One region of the Eubacterium sp. Marseille-QA0814 genome, then DNA from elsewhere that is predicted to be linked to it. Evidence: riboswitches for the same ligand, from Rfam matches in the RefSeq annotation. Region 1 holds a riboswitch; the other holds the start of a gene.

Region 1 (8,216 bases):
AATTCAATGGCCTTTGGAAATCCGGCAAAAATAATTAGAAAACTTACATCAAAAGAGATAATGGCTAATAAAGAAAATGCTATGGAGTATGTGAAACTTATGAAGGAATATAATTAAAAAGACTGAAATACGATTTTCTAATGATAGGAAAAGAGACATGAGTAATTGGATATTTAAAAATAAAAAATTTGTATCGGCTTTGGCATTTTTGTGTGCGGCAGGATGGTCATTGGCGTATCCTCTTATAAAACTTGGATATTCAAATCTAAATGTGGCATCAGATGATCTTGGAAGCAAAATCAATATTAATAATAATTTCTCTTGTGTTAATATCAGCAGTATGTTTTGGTATATACAATCAGCTGATTGCCTGTAACCTAATAAGCAAAATAGCAATTTTTAATGCATTTATTCCTATATTGGGAGTTATATTCTCGGCAATAATATTAGGAGAGCCAATGAAGTTTAAGTACTTTGTAGCAGGAATGCTTGTGGCACTTGGAGTGTATGTAATTAATAAATTTGATGGTAAGTAGAAGGAGGAAAGAATCATGAAGAAGATGTTAACTTTTGTAATTGCAGTAATCTCGTTATGTGGTTTATTTACCATACTAAAGAGTGACAATGCCTATGCGGCAACCAACAGACTGTTGGAGAAGGACAAGGTATACTATTATGATTTGGATGGAGATGGCACTAAGGAAAAGATATATTACCAGACCCATGTAAGCGCTAAAGACAATGAGTTTTTTGACAGTGTAAGTCTGTTTATAAATGACAAAAATGTATATACAAAAAAATTAACAGACGTATGGGCAAGCTATAAGGTAATTGACTTTGACACTTCTGACAAGACAATAGAGTTAAATTTTCAGATAGGCAGTTATTCGTATACATTGGATTACAGTTCTTTTCAAAGATGGAACGGAAAAGAAATTACAGAATTTGAAACAAGCAGTAACAAGGCACTGATGTATGGGAGAGGATATCGGTTCAAGAATGTGAAAGGTAATGGAAGGTTCCATATTATTGTGGATACACCTTACGCATTGCCAATAGGATGTTTTTACGCAGATATTCCATTACAGTTAAAAGGTGATAAAATTGTACCGGCTACGGGAACTTACAAACTTGTGGAAAGCTCAAAAAAATATATGTATACTGTAAAGAAAAATATGAAAGTGTACAAAACTGCATCTAAAAAATCAAAGAATAAATTTACTTTGAAAAAGGGAGATAAGCTTAGAATTATAAAAATCAAGCCGGCAAAGAATGTAGCAAAACGCCCTAAGGGAAAATATAGTCTTGATAAGAGGGATAACGGGTTTGCATATGTAAAAACTAAAACCGGAAAGAAGGGATGGATTTTCTTAAGTAAGAAAATGTCAAGCTGGGGAAAGAAAACTTTGTTTAAAAAGGTTCCGGGATGGGGCTGATACAATAGTGATAACTCCCTATCTCTTTTTTATAACTCACTTATTTTAAGTCAGCAGGAAAAACAATATCCTGCTGATTTCTTATTTTATCCATAACCTTCAATGCCATAAGAGAATATCTGATATTTCCTCAGGAAGTCCAAATAATTTAACCAGCGGATGAATGCAGTACATTCCAATGTCCGTAAGAGACCCGTTTGAAAAATCTTTGTTAAAGGCGAAGATAATTGTAAGGATGACGGGACATATAAGTATGTAGTCAGACGAAAAGGGAAAGCAACAAATCATTATACAAGCAATCTAGATGAAAAGATTGATTTTATGCAGGCATTTGAATTTTAATTGCATACAACAATAACAAATCCACTATTGCATTATATTGAATTGAGCGATACAATGCTATAGGAAATTAAATATAGGGGAGCTTGTAGGCAGGCTGAGAGGAAGTAATCAACTTCGACCCTTAAACCTGATTTGGATAATGCCAACGTAGGAATTAAGTATAGGATTTAATGCGGACAAACCAGATTAGGTTTGTCTGTTTTTCATTTTAACGTAACAATTATGATGAGATTCTGCTGTAAAAAGTATTCAGCAGAACGATAAGGAGGAAATATGTTTAAGAAATGTGTAGAAAACGTAAGAAATAATGTGCCTTTAGTTCACAACATTACTAATTATGTAACAGTAAATGATGTGGCTAATGTTTTACTGGCTTGTGGCGGCAGCCCAATTATGTCAGATGATATTGATGATGTGGAAGATATTACATCTATTTGTGGTGGTTTGAACATTAATATTGGAACATTAAATAAAAACACCATACCATCTATGTTTGCAGCAGGAAAGAAAGCAAATGAATTAGGACATGTTGTTTTACTTGATCCTGTTGGGGCAGGGGCAAGCAAGTTAAGAACTAATACAGCAAATGAATTAATGGAAAAAGTGAAATTTGATGTTGTAAGAGGAAATATTTCAGAAGTTAAGACTTTAATGCTGGGTACAGGAAGTACAAAAGGTGTAGATGCAGATGTTTCTGACAAAGTAACAGATGAAAACTTAGACGACACTATTAGCAAGCTCAAGAGTTTTTCAAAGGCAACAGGAAGCATTATCGCAGTAACAGGCGCAATTGATTTAGTTTGTGACAGCGAAAAATGCTATGTTATAAGAAATGGTAGAGCCGAAATGAGTTCAATTACAGGAACAGGATGCCAGTTATCAGGTTTGATGACAGCGTTTTTAGTTGCAAATCCAGAAAACAAATTGGAAGCAGCAGCGGCAGCAGTTTGTACAATGGGACTTGCCGGAGAAATTGCATGGTCAAGAATGAGTGAAGGCGATGGAAACTCAACATACAGAAACAGAATTATTGATGCCATCTACAATATGGATGGTGAAACATTAGAAAAAGGAGCTAAATATGAAGTTAAGTAATACAACAAAGGAAGAATTGCTTTTATACGGCGTAACTGACAGAGCTTGGTTAAATGGCGAAACTTTGTACAGTCAGGTTGAAAAAGCTTTAAAAGGCGGAGCAACTTTTATGCAACTTCGAGAAAAGAAACTTGATGAAGAAAGTTTTTTGAAGGAAGCCATTGAGATAAAAGAATTATGTAGAAAGTACAATGTACCATTTGTAATTAATGACAATGTTGATATTGCTTTGGAAATGGATGCTGACGGCGTTCATGTTGGACAAAGTGACATGGAAGCTTTAGATGTAAGGGCAAAGCTTGGTCCTGATAAGATTATTGGTGTGTCAGCGCAAACTGTTGAGCAGGCAATTTTAGCGGAAAAACACGGAGCAGATTATTTAGGAGTAGGCGCAGTTTTTCCAACCGGCTCCAAAGATGATGCAGAAGAAGTTACTTTTGAAACACTGAAAGCAATATGTCAGGCAGTAAAAATTCCTGTTATTGCCATTGGTGGAATTTCAAAAGGCAATGTTTTAGAACTTGCAGGCAGTGGCATTTGCGGTATAGCAGTTATTAGCGCTATTTTTGCAGCAAAGGATATTGAAGAAGCAACTAAGGAATTAAAAGAAAAAGCAATCAAAATGTTAGAAAAAGGTGAATAATGGCAAAAGGATTTATTTTTGATGTTGATGGGACAATACTTGATTCTATGGAAATATGGATGGATGCAGCTAAGTTGTATTTAAAGGATTTAGGTATTGAGGCTGAGGAAAACTTAGGAGACATTATGTTTAGCCTGACTATGGCAGAAGGAGCAGAGTATATTAGAAAAACATATAAGGTTAATCTTTCTGACAAGGAAATTTGCGATGGTATAAACCAAAAGGTTTTTGGTTTTTACAAAGAAGAAGCTCCACTTAAAGGGAAGTCAATTGAAATTTTAGAGTATGCTCAAAAGAATAACATACCTATGGTGGTTGCAACATCAACAGACCGTCCTATGATTGAGGCGGCTTTTGAAAGGTTGAATCTTGGAAAATATTTTAAGAAAATATATACAACTACAGAGGTTGGTTCAGGAAAAGACAAACCGGAAATTTTTATGAGAGCAATGGAAACATTAGGTACAAAACCTGATGAAACATGGCTGTTCGAAGACGGAGTTTATTCCATGGACACAGCAAAGAAAATGGGTATTCACACAGTTGGTATATATGATAAGTCCAGTGATAAGGATCAGGATATGGTTAAGAGCCTTGCAGATGTTTATATAACAAGCTGGGATGAATATGAAAAAGTAATTAAGGCTGTTAAGTAAAACATAAACATATGATGAACCGTTGTTGACACAGGGTAAAAGAATGTTTACCAGCAAAAAGAGTGTTTAATAACAAAAATTAACAGTTGATAAGTTACTAAAATGATAAGTTAGTAAAGCGGTAAATCGGGGGCACCACTTTTTACCGCTATAAAAAACAGTAGAAATACTGTACCACAATAGAAGACATAAGGAGGAAGCAAAATGAACACAGCATTAACCATTGCGGGAAGTGATTCATGTGGAGGCGCCGGAATACAAGCAGATTTAAAGACAATGACAACTAATGGAGTGTATGGCATGAGTGCCATTACAGCTTTAACTGCTCAAAATACAACCGGCGTATCAGACATTTACGAAGTAACAGCAGATTTTTTAAAGGCACAGCTAAAGGCAATATTTGAGGATATTACACCTGATGCAATTAAGATTGGAATGGTATCTTCAAAAGATTTGATTATAGCAATTGCCGAGAGCCTAAAGAAATACAATGGCAAGAACATTGTGTTAGATCCGGTCATGGTAGCAACAAGTGGAGCAAAATTAATTAGCGATGATGCAATAGAAACACTGAAGGAATATTTAATTCCAATGGCTACTGTAATCACACCGAACATTCCGGAAGCAGAAGTTTTATCAGAAATGAAAATAACTAATGAAGAGGAAATGATTAAGGCAGCAGAAAAAATCAGCAAAAAGTATAATGTTGCAGTTTTGTGCAAAGGTGGTCACAGCATTAATGATGCCAATGATCTATTGTACAGAGATGGTGAATACAAATGGTTTAAGGGGAAACGAATCAACAATCCAAATACACATGGAACAGGATGTACACTTTCAAGTGCTATTGCTTCAAATCTTGCCAAGGGAAGAAATCTTGATGAGGCAGTTGAGAAAGCAAAAGCATATATTTCAGGTGCTTTAGGAGCAATGCTTGATTTAGGAAAGGGTAGTGGACCAATGAATCATGCATTTGCAGTAGAAGGCGAATACTAGAATTAATGGGAGGTACAAAATGGATAAAAAAGGAACATCAGTATTTAGCAACAGTTTAATTTGGTTTGGAGCAGGAGTATCAATTGCAGAAATAGTTACAGGTACATATCTTGCATCGCTAGGAATGGCAAAGGGAATCGCAGCAATTATTATAGGACATCTTATAGGGTGTGGCTTGCTTTTTCTTGCAGGATTAATTGGTGCAAAAACAAAGAAAAGTGCCATGGAAACTGTAAAAATCAGTTTCGGTGAAAAAGGCAGTATTATTTTTGCAGTTTTAAATGTAATTCAGTTGGCAGGTTGGACAGCAATTATGATATATGACGGCGCAGTTTCAGCTAATGGAATTTTTGGCACAGGTCGTCTTATTTGGTGTATTGTAATTGGCTGTTTAATTATTGTTTGGATTTTTATTGGAATTAAAAATATTGAAAAAATAAATGTTGTGGCAATGACAGCATTGTTTGTTTTAACAATTATTTTATGTAGAGTTGTATTTTTCACAGGGAAAGGTGCTACAGCAGTGGCAGCAGATGGACTTACATTTGGGGCAGCAGTAGAGCTTGCAGTAGCGATGCCACTTTCATGGTTACCTTTAATCAGTGATTATACAAGAGAAGCAGAGAAGCCTGTTAAGGCAACAGCGGCAAGTGCCATTGTTTACGGTTTGGTAAGTTGTTGGATGTACATAATCGGTATGGGAGCAGCTATTTTTGCAGAAAATGCCGGTATAGACCAGATTATGTTAAAAGCAGGTTTAGGTATTGCCGGACTACTTATTATAGTATTTTCAACAGTTACAACTACATACCTTGATGCCTATTCAGCAGGTATTTCAAGCGAGTCGATTTGGAAAAAAATTAATGGAAAATATATGGCAATAATAATTACAGTTATTGGAACTGTTGGCGCAATAGTCTATCCAATGGACGATATTACAGATTTCTTATATTTAATAGGTTCAGTATTTGCCCCAATGATAGCAATTCAGATTGCAGACTATTTTGTAATTAAAGGATCTAGTGAAGATAAAAGCTTCAATGCTGTAAACATTGTTATTTGGGTAATCGGATTTGCGCTATATAGATATTTAATGACAGTAGACATAATTGTAGGAAACACATTACCAGATATGGTAATAACACTTATATTATGCGTTATTGTAAATTTTGTTATGAAAAAATCAAAAGCTTAAATTGATTAAAAAAACACAGGGAGAAGGATAGCAAATATCTAAATTACCTGTGTTTTTTATTGTCATAAATTAGTTCTTGATTTCTTTAGTAAACATTCTATTTAACAGATAAGCATGTACAAAGCCTGATATTTCAGGTAGAAATACAATAAAAACTGTAAAGCCTTTAATAACTATTACCCACATAACAATATCTACAACTGTCATTATTAAGAATGACCATATATATTTAACTACAAACTGCCAGGATAATTTCAGAACTCTTCTCACACTGTCATAGAACTGGGCAATGTATGCAAAGGCAGCACTTAAAACCATGTAATAGAATAGAAAAATAATCACATACAAAGGTAGTGCATATTGAAATACACCGCCAATGGTTTTGGTATTTAAAACTATGTAAATGCTTGTAAGTAAAACAGCTCCGATTACTCCAAGTATTAACCAGACAATAGTGGCAATTTTGAAGTTTTCTTTAAAAGCCTTAAAGAAACTTTTTGTAATGTAGGATTCCTCATCTTTTACAAGTTTAAGCATTACAGAGTAAAAGGCTGTAGTAGAAGCACCGATGGTTATAATAGGTATTGAGCATACAAGCCAAAGTAAAGTAGCAATTAGAGTGTCTGTAGCTTTGTTTAAAAAGTTAATAAATTTTCCGTCGTAATCTAAAATATGTCCCATTATTTTCACCTCAATCAATGTAATTGAAAGTCCTTTCTTTTAGTTATTGTTAATTGGTTTGATGTATAAACTGATTTCTATATTCTTTTGGACTAAGTCCTGTATTCTTCTTAAAAAGAGAAGAAAAATAAGCCGCATCATGTATACCGATACTATCAGCAATTTCAAAAGTTCTAAGAGTAGAGCCTGCTAACAAATCTTTTGCTAAGGCAATTCTCAAAGTAGTAATGTAATTGATTATTGAAATGCCACATTCTTTCTTAAAAGTTCTGCTAAGGTAAGATTCATTTGAATTTACAATTTTTGCTAAAACTTCCAAAGATAAATCTTCAGCTATATGGTCCTGAATGTAAGAAATAGTTTCCTGTACAAAATCACTGTATTTCTTAGTGGATTGAGTAAGGAGTTGTTTAACGGTATTAAGTAAATCTCCTATGAAAGTTTTTAACTGAAAAATATCTGAACAGTTATTTATCATGCCACTGTAATCTTTTTCAGGCAAAATCAAATGTGACTTCAAAACTACTCTGTAGCAAATATAATAAATTTGGAAACATATATTTACAGCAGTATCTTCATCAGCAAAAGAGCTTTGCAGTTTAATGAAAATGTCAGAGGCAATATCGTTAGATTTCTTAAAGTCAAGTTGTATTATGGCTGTTTCAAAATCATGTAAAAGTAATGTAGTTTCTGCTGAAAGATTGTTATTACCATCAGCGGCTTTGGCAGTGTAAGTTACAATGTGCGAAGAAGAATAAAAGCATAGCGACAAAGCCGAAATAGCCTGTGAAACACCTGCTGCAAATTCTTCAATGCAGTTATGATGTTCGCTTATGCCAACAAATACCGGCTCGTTGTATTCTTTATAAAATTCGTTAATAACAAGGTTACAGTTGTCTACTATCTGCCCTATGTAATTTTCGTTTGTTTCATAATAAATAGTTATAATCAGATTATTATATCTGTAGCAATAGCCGTTGGATTTAAAATCAATAATTGTGTCTTTAAGCAGATTAATTGAATCTGTTGAATCAACTAATTGAAAGGCCGCAACATAGAAGCCATTCAAATTAATATCGTGTTCAGCAGCACGTTTTTTTATATCCTCAGTTACAACAGAAGAGTCTGTTAATTCCTGAAAAACAGTATCTTTTAAATAAGCAAATTCCTTT
Region 2 (8,216 bases), 220 kb from region 1:
TTTATCTATTGATTCTTTCAAATCATTTTTCGCCTGGATTTTTTCTGCCTGGTTTTGATCCAACTTGTTAGAAACAAAACTTCCTCTTCCTACTGTAGAATATATATATCCATCTTTTTCAAGCATTTTGTAAGCCTTCTGAACAGTATTTGGATTAATTCCCAATTCTGTAGCCAAAATTCTAACCGGTGGTAATTTTGTATCACTTTTCAAAACACCTAAAGATACCAGTCTTATTACATCATCGTATAGCTGCTGATATACCGGTGTTCTGGAACTGAAATTTACAGTAAGCATTCCTTACCCCTTTCTTTTTCATTTGTACTACTTGGTGTAATACAATCCAATTATAAATAAAAAGCAGTTGTATTGTCAACTGCTTTTCTGTGTATACTTAAGATATTATTTTTTATTTCCAACGCTCTAAAAACTGTTCTTCATTAATGATTTCTATACCCAGTTCCTTGGCTTTTTTGTTTTTAGAAGAATTTGATAGTAAATCATTATTAATTAAATAATTAGTTTTTGAAGTTACTGAGCCTGTAACCTTGCCACCTCTTTTTTCAATATAATCTTTTACTTCATTACGATTGGCAAACCTTTCCACACTTCCTGTAACCACAAAGTTAAGACCTGCCATGTTTTGTTCTTCGTTGTTTTCTTCTTTTATAATTGTTAATTCATTTAATAGGTTGTTAAACTTTTTAATATTTTCTTTATCAGAAAAATACTCCACAAATTTAACAGCCATCTTGTCACCAATGCCATCTATTTTAACTAACTCTTCTGCTGTAGCATGTGTGATTTTTTCAATATCATTATTAAAGTATTTGCAAATAAGCTTGGCATTTGCCACACCGATATTCGGAATTCCCAGGCTATATAAAAGAGCATGTAATTCTACCTCTCTTGCCTTGTTTAAGGAATCAATTAAATTGTCGTAAGACTTTTGGCCAAATCCAGGTGTTTCCACAATTTCTTTCTGATATCTGCTTAAATTAAATATATCCGCAAATTCGTGAATGTATCCTGCATCGATAAATTTCTCTAAAGTTTCCTCTGATAATCCATCTATGTTCATTGCATTTCTTGAAACAAATAATGAATATAATTTAACATGCTTTGCGGGGCATTGTTTGTTCGGACAATATAAAGTTTTTACTCCGTTGTCATTTTTTATTTCTGTTCTTTCTCCACATGCCGGACAAATTTCAGGTATAATGCACTTGCCTGATTTAGTTACGTTTTCGGAAATTTGAGGGATAATCATATTAGCCTTGTACACTTTAATTGTATCCCCATCTCCTAATTTAAGTTCCTCCATTATGCTGATATTGTGAACACTTGCTCTTGTAACTGTAGTCCCTTCAAGTTCTACCGGTTTAAAAACTGCAACAGGATTAATCAAACCTGTTCTGCTTGGACTCCATTCGATATATTCTAAAGTTGTCTCAGCCTGTTCATCTTCCCATTTAAAAGCAATTCCGTTTCTTGGGAACTTCGCAGTTCTGCCTAAAGATAAACCATATTCAATATCATCATACATTAAAACCAAACCATCTGAAGGATAATCGTATTCTTTGATTTTTTCTGCAAAATACTTTACAGTTTCTTCCATATTTGAAGATGTTACTTCTTTTCTTTCAACAACTTCAAATCCCTGTTGTTCAAGCCATAAGTATTGGTGCTCAATTGAATTTTTAAAATCAACATTTTCTGCACTAATCAAGGCAAAAGCTATAAAGTTTACATTTCTTTTAGCAGTAATTTCACTGTTTAATTGTCTTACGGAACCTGAGCATAAATTTCTTGGGTTCTTATATTTTGCCTGAGCATCCTCAATTTCCCTGTTGATTTTTTCAAAATCAGAATATTTTATAATGGCTTCTCCACGTAACACCAATCTTCCCTCATAAGGAATGCTTAAAGGAATGTTTTTGAATGTTTTTGCATTATTTGTTATAACTTCACCAATTTCACCATTACCTCTTGTAACAGCCTTAAAAAGTTTTCCCTGCTCGTATGTTAAAACCACTGTAAGGCCATCAAGTTTCCAAGACAATAATGATTTTTTGTCTCCCGCGAAATCAGCCAGCACATTTACTTCCTTAGTTTTGTCCAAAGATAACATTGGACTTTCATGCTGTTCTTTAGGAAGTTCACTTACAACCTCATAGCCTACATTAACTGTGGGGCTGTTCGCCAAAACAATTCCTGTATCTTTTTCTAACTGTACTAATTCATCATATAAAGCATCATATTCAAAGTTGCTCATTATTTCCTTTGCATCCTGATAGTATGCTTTACTCGCCTTATTTAATATATCTACTAACTCTTTGATTCTTTCTTTTTTATCCACTTTAAATCTAATCCTCACTTACATATTTTGATAAACCGCTTTAATTTTTCTTTAATGAATCTAATTCACTATTTGTTAAGTTTCTATAATTTCCAATTGGTAAATTATCCAAATGCACTCCCATAATTCTGACTCTTTTTAATTTCTGAACTTTAAAGCCAAGAGTTTCGCACATTCTTCTAATCTGTCTGTTTAAGCCCTGAGTTAAAATAATATTAAATGTATGTTTATTAACTTTTTTAACAACGCAAGGTCTTGTAACCTGGTCTAATATTTTTACTCCTTTGGACATTTGTTTGATAAACTCCTCTGTAATGGGTTTATCAACAGTTACAACATATTCCTTTTCATGATAATTGGAAGCTTTTAAAATGTTATTAACCAACGCCCCGTCATTCGTTAACAATATTAACCCTTGAGAATTCTTGTCCAATCTTCCAATAGGATAAATTCTCTTCTTATAGTTAATATAATCTACAATATTATCGGGATTATTTTTGTCAGTTGTACATTCTACTCCAACAGGCTTATTAAAAGCTATAACAATCTGTTCTTCTTCTCTTGAAACTTCTTTTCCATCAACAGTAACTTTGTCTAACAAAGTTACTTTCTGCCCCATCAAAGCAGTTTCGTTGTTTACCTTAACATGCCCTTCTTCTATTAATCTGTCAGCCTGTCTTCTTGAGCAAAAACCTGCATCACTTAAAAATTTATTTAATCTTATTTCTTCTGTATTACTTTTCTGTTCTTTTAATCTTTTATTATCCATATACATACCTTATTTTAGTATTTTTAACTTAATTTATTCTAAATAAATCCTTCTAAATTATACATCTTAATAATGATAAATGATACTAGAAACAACGTCAACAAAAATAAGATAAGAGAAGCTGTATATTAGCAAAAACCTTAACTAATATATAAAGCAATAAAACTTTTAACTCAAACTAAAACAAATTAAACTTCAGCTACAAAATGCTAAAAAGAAGCTGCAACATTTTGTTACAGCTTCAGCTAACAAATTTATAGAACATGTACTCTCCCTCTAATAGTTTATAGTTTAATTTATTTCTAATACCCTTATTTATATTTTACATTCACACAAATACATATCTATAAATATTATTATTTATTTTTCAGCATGATTAATTATTCGTTTTTGCAATTAATTAGTTTTGGTAATTAATTCGCTTTGGTAATTAATTTGCTTATTAATCAGCTTTATTTTCTTTCAAGGTTTGTTTCTGATTTATTAATTTTCTCTTCTAGGCAAAACAGTTTTCTTTTTTGAAACTACTAATTTAGTAATTACATAAGTTAAGCCACCAACAATAACACCTACTAATAAAATCACACCTACTAACATCCAGTTTGTATTTGCGATAAGTGTTATCTTAAATCCGTCTTCTGTCTGGATTTGTCTAAATATAATTAGGAAGTCAACAATTATTGCTATACCACATACTAATACGCCATTTAAAACAGCCATAATGTTCTTTGACTTTTCTCTTGTTACAGGTTTTGCTGCTCTTAAATCAATTGAATTTGAAACAAGCGCCATAACATATACTGTAACTACAGTTTCAGGAATCATGTATGCTCCATTGTATACTAAAGAATATAATGCTCCATCAGCTGTTGGAATTGATACACCTGCCCATACTGTACAACCTGTAATAAAATGACATAAATATCTTAATAAACAAACAATCAATGTTCCTAAAACTAAGGCACCTGTCTGATGTTTATTTTTCTTAACAACACCAAGTAAACCAAGCACTGTAAAAGCCACAATGTAGTCTAAAAGAATTATGGCAATCATAGCTGTTGTTGATGTAGCATAAGAAACATTTGATAGACCTGTTAATAATTGCAAAATACTATATGTAAAACTTGTAATAAGTCCCCATTTCAATCCATGTCTGTAACCTGCAATTATAATAGGCAACATACTTGCCGCTGTTACTGCTCCACCGTATGGCATGTCGATAATCTTAATAAAGCTTAACACAAAAGCCATAGCAATCAAAACTGAACATTCTACCAATGTTCCTGTTTTCTTTGTTTTTTCCATAAAAAAAGTCCTCTTTAGAATATAATATCACCAGAGAACCTATACATAACTAAATGCTTCCTTACGATGGTACTAACCATATCAAGTAGTGAGGGTCGATATACATCTCTCAGCCATCCGGCACCCCTAGCGACATATTTTTCATTATTTATTCTATATTCTTTAACATTTTTTGTCAAGTTGGCAAAGTATTGTATACATATCTGATTAGTTTAATATACAATTAGAAGACTTCCTTTTCCAACTGATATAACAGGATTTGCATTTACAAACTGATTGCTTACCCCTAAAGGTCTGTTTTCCTCAAGCTTATAGCTTTCTATATTATATAATGCATTTTTTATTGTAACATTATGAGCAACTCCGTTTATCGCAAAAACCGAAAATATATTTTTTTCTTTTCCTGTTATTGAAATCGAACCATCTGAAACAACTGTATATGTGTTATTACCATCAACCATCTTAATGTTGGCTCCTAATTGTGATGCATATAAAAGTGTTTGTATATTGGCAAAAGTATGGTCTATCCTTCCACCGGTTCCTCCGAAAATCACAATGATATTAAAGCCTTTGTGCAATGCTGTCTTAACACAAATCATCATATCTGTTTCGTTTTTCATTACTTTGTGCTTTTCCACATTGTCACCAACAGGAACATATCCTAAAGAGTCAAAATCACCTATTACCAAATCAGGTTCTATTCCAAGTTGGTGTATTTTTTCAAAACCGCCATCTGCCGCTATTACAAAATCATTTTCTTTTTTAGTAAAATTGGTACCGGAGTTATCTCCGGCACCAACTATATAACATACGTTTTCCATTTATTTGACCTACTAATTTCTATTTGTTTTTGTTATTTTTTGAAGCTGTTGTCTGTGGCTTTGTTGCACTATTCACCTTTGTAGTAGGTGCCTGTGTTGTCACAGATGCTTTTGTTGTTGCATTGTTAGATGTATGAGATGCAGTTGTTTCATTCTTATTGTTTGAAGTTCCTGTAGTAGTCCCATTTTTCTTTTCATTTGCTTTAGCATTAATAGCATCATAATAAGCCTTAACCTTAGGATCTGATGCCTTAACACTTTCAAATTCTTCCTGAACATCTTTTAATAAATCCTGAACATCAGAATCTTTTGTAACTTTATTCATGTATTTTTGAATATCATCACCACTATCATTTTGAATATAAACATTTCCTGTTTTCTTATCCCTAACAACATATAATCTGGTAATTGCAGGAACTGTTGTGTCAATATTCTTAAGTCCCATCTGATAATATGCATAAACTACATACGTGTCATCATAAGGACCTTTCTTTGTGTAACATTCAACGTCACTATATTCCGATACATAAGTTCTTTGCTTCACGCTGTTAATGTCATATAAGTTTCCAACATACTGTGCAATTGTCTCAGCTCTCTTTGCGTCATCTTCAATTAAAAAAGCATTGAGATAATTTTTTACAACGTCAGTTATTTCAGGATACTTGTCGTCCTGTAGTGGATTCTCAGCTACAGCTTTCTCTGCCTTTGATGGAGTATTAACAACAAAATGTCTTACTAATAAAACACCTCCAACTACAATAACAAATGCTATAACTGCTGCAATTATCATATCAAATCTAATATTTTTCTTTTTTACAGGTTGTTCTCTTCTTACTACCTGTCTGCTATCGTTTTCTACTTCCTTTAGAAGTGCATCAAGCTCTTCCTTGGATAATTTATTTTCATCTTCTTCGAAATCCTTTGGATTATCCACGTTTCACATCTCCTTTATTCAACAATTTCTCTCATAATATCAAAAATAAAACTAAAATTCAACTTAGCAGGTATTGAACCCTTCTTAATTCTAATGTAAAATAAAAGCTATGCATCTGTAGTCTAATGGATAGAACGTCGCCCTCCGGAGGCGATAATGCCAGTTCGATTCTGGCCAGATGCATTTTATTCTATCTCACCAATATCTCTTCTATACATATAAACATGGTCTGATAACACGTCTACCGGATCTAACTGTCTTCGATTTACATCCCTTATCATTTCATCAATATATTCTCTTGAACAGCTAATATCAGGAATTAAAATCACTTCATGTATTGAGCTTGGAATAATGTAAACATCACTGTCATGTTCATTGGCAAAATTCTCTATTGCGTGTGGATATGTAATGCAGGTTGCCCCATTTAATTTCATGGTATTGGACATAACATACATATTAATATCTTCTATTTTCATATTATTAACTTCTTCTCTTACTAAAGTCTTAAGTTCTCCGTAAGTGTAATCTCCGTACATTGTATCTTCGCTTATTATTTCGCCTTCATCACCCTCAAAATTTTCTCCAAATTCGTCTCCGTATCCATTTCCATAATTACTTCCAAACTCATCTTCCACCCAGTCTTCATCTCCTAATATATCTTTTAATATCATATCTGAAATAATATCTTCCATTGGTGTAACTACAACAGGGAATTTATCCCATGTATTTTTGAACGCAATATCCCTAAGTTCTTTTCTGGAAATTCCCCAGCCTTCCAAATGTTCTTTATGAATTAATGCAGTTGCCTGACCTTCCCCATCTTCCGAAACCATGATATAAAATACAATTGCCAAATCTAAAAACTTTAAATGGGGTACTTTTTTCAGCAATTCTTTATTCATTTCATAATTAATCAACTTATAATGTATCATGGTCTTTACTTTCTCAAAATCTGCTATGTCTCTTAAATCTATATCTGCATTAAAGCTATCCATACTATATAAATACATGTTAAAAATCTCAGTACATATATTTGTCATGTCTCTTCCATGCTTAAAATCTACAAAATAATTTCTTAAATATATCGTAGGTGTAGCCACCTCTTCTTTCCTTACAATACTAATGGCTTTTCTTCTAACATTGTTGTTCTTTAAAACATTTCGTACTACAACTACTCCCTCACCTAATTCCTTTTCAACAATGTCTTCAACCCCTCTTTTAACTTCCTTTACAAACTTCTCATAATTCATTACTATTCTTCCTCCGGTAAATATTAAAATATTGTCAGCTAAATGCTACTCTTACATTTTACTTTAGGAATTTAGTAATTGATTTTATTTTTAAGAATGTGTCAAAAATAACTTTTTTGTGCAATTAATTTTCAATAATAACGCAAAAATCGTGTGCGATTAAAACTCACACACGATTTTATGCTTTCCACATACCTGATAAAAATCAAGTATTATTGATTCTGTTTTCTAATATTAGCTCTCTTTCTTAATGTTGGATCTAATATTTTCTTTCTGATTCTTAAGCTTTCAGGTGTAATTTCAAGTAATTCATCTGTATCAATATACTCTAATGCCTGCTCAAGACTTAATTCCTTCTTAGGCACTAATCTTAAAGCTTCATCAGAACTTGATGTTCTTGTGTTTGATAAATGCTTTGTCTTACAAACATTTACTTCGATGTCTTCAGCTCTACCTGTCTGACCTACAATCATACCTGAATATACTTTTTCGCCAGGTCCTATAAATAATGTACCACGCTCCTGAGCATTAAATAAGCCGTAAGTAATCGCTTCACCTGCTTCAAAAGCAATAAGTGAACCCTGTTTTCTGTACTGGATTTCTCCCTTATAAGGACCGTATTCATCGAACATTGCGTTCATGATACCGTTACCCTTTGTGTCAGTCATAAACTGACCTCTGTATCCAATAAGACCTCTTGATGGAATTGAGAATTCAAGTCTTGTAAATCCGTCACCTGTTGGTGCCATTCCCTGTAATTCACCTTTTCTGTTACTTA

The links. Region 1 has a riboswitch for thiamine pyrophosphate ahead of thiM (hydroxyethylthiazole kinase). Riboswitches for the same ligand answer to the same signal wherever they lie in the genome.
Region 2: linked by a shared signal. The riboswitch ahead of ACQY63_RS04265 (energy-coupled thiamine transporter ThiT) and the one ahead of thiM (hydroxyethylthiazole kinase) in region 1 are both predicted to bind thiamine pyrophosphate.

The regions. Positions count from the first base shown of each region.
Region 1 is NZ_CBCPMG010000001.1:1,122,944-1,131,159, reverse strand. Features, by position in the region: gene ACQY63_RS05275 (gamma carbonic anhydrase family protein) at 1-117, shown strand, start outside; gene ACQY63_RS05270 (EamA family transporter) at 270-536, shown strand; gene ACQY63_RS05265 (hypothetical protein) at 552-1,436, shown strand; TPP riboswitch at 1,844-1,949, shown strand; gene thiM (hydroxyethylthiazole kinase) at 2,052-2,873, shown strand; gene thiE (thiamine phosphate synthase) at 2,860-3,516, shown strand; gene ACQY63_RS05250 (HAD family hydrolase) at 3,516-4,172, shown strand; gene thiD (bifunctional hydroxymethylpyrimidine kinase/phosphomethylpyrimidine kinase) at 4,377-5,168, shown strand; gene cytX (putative hydroxymethylpyrimidine transporter CytX) at 5,188-6,363, shown strand; gene ACQY63_RS05235 (YesL family protein) at 6,433-7,044, opposite strand; gene ACQY63_RS05230 (response regulator) at 7,094-8,216, opposite strand, start outside.
Region 2 is NZ_CBCPMG010000001.1:899,926-908,141, forward strand. Features, by position in the region: gene ACQY63_RS04250 (GntR family transcriptional regulator) at 1-297, opposite strand, end outside; gene ligA (NAD-dependent DNA ligase LigA) at 410-2,359, opposite strand; gene ACQY63_RS04260 (pseudouridine synthase) at 2,400-3,128, opposite strand; gene ACQY63_RS04265 (energy-coupled thiamine transporter ThiT) at 3,612-4,433, opposite strand; TPP riboswitch at 4,475-4,571, opposite strand; gene ACQY63_RS04270 (thiamine diphosphokinase) at 4,646-5,254, opposite strand; gene ACQY63_RS04275 (hypothetical protein) at 5,274-6,188, opposite strand; tRNA gene ACQY63_RS04280 (tRNA-Arg) at 6,300-6,371, shown strand; gene ACQY63_RS04285 (DUF5688 family protein) at 6,374-7,438, opposite strand; gene typA (translational GTPase TypA) at 7,651-8,216, opposite strand, start outside.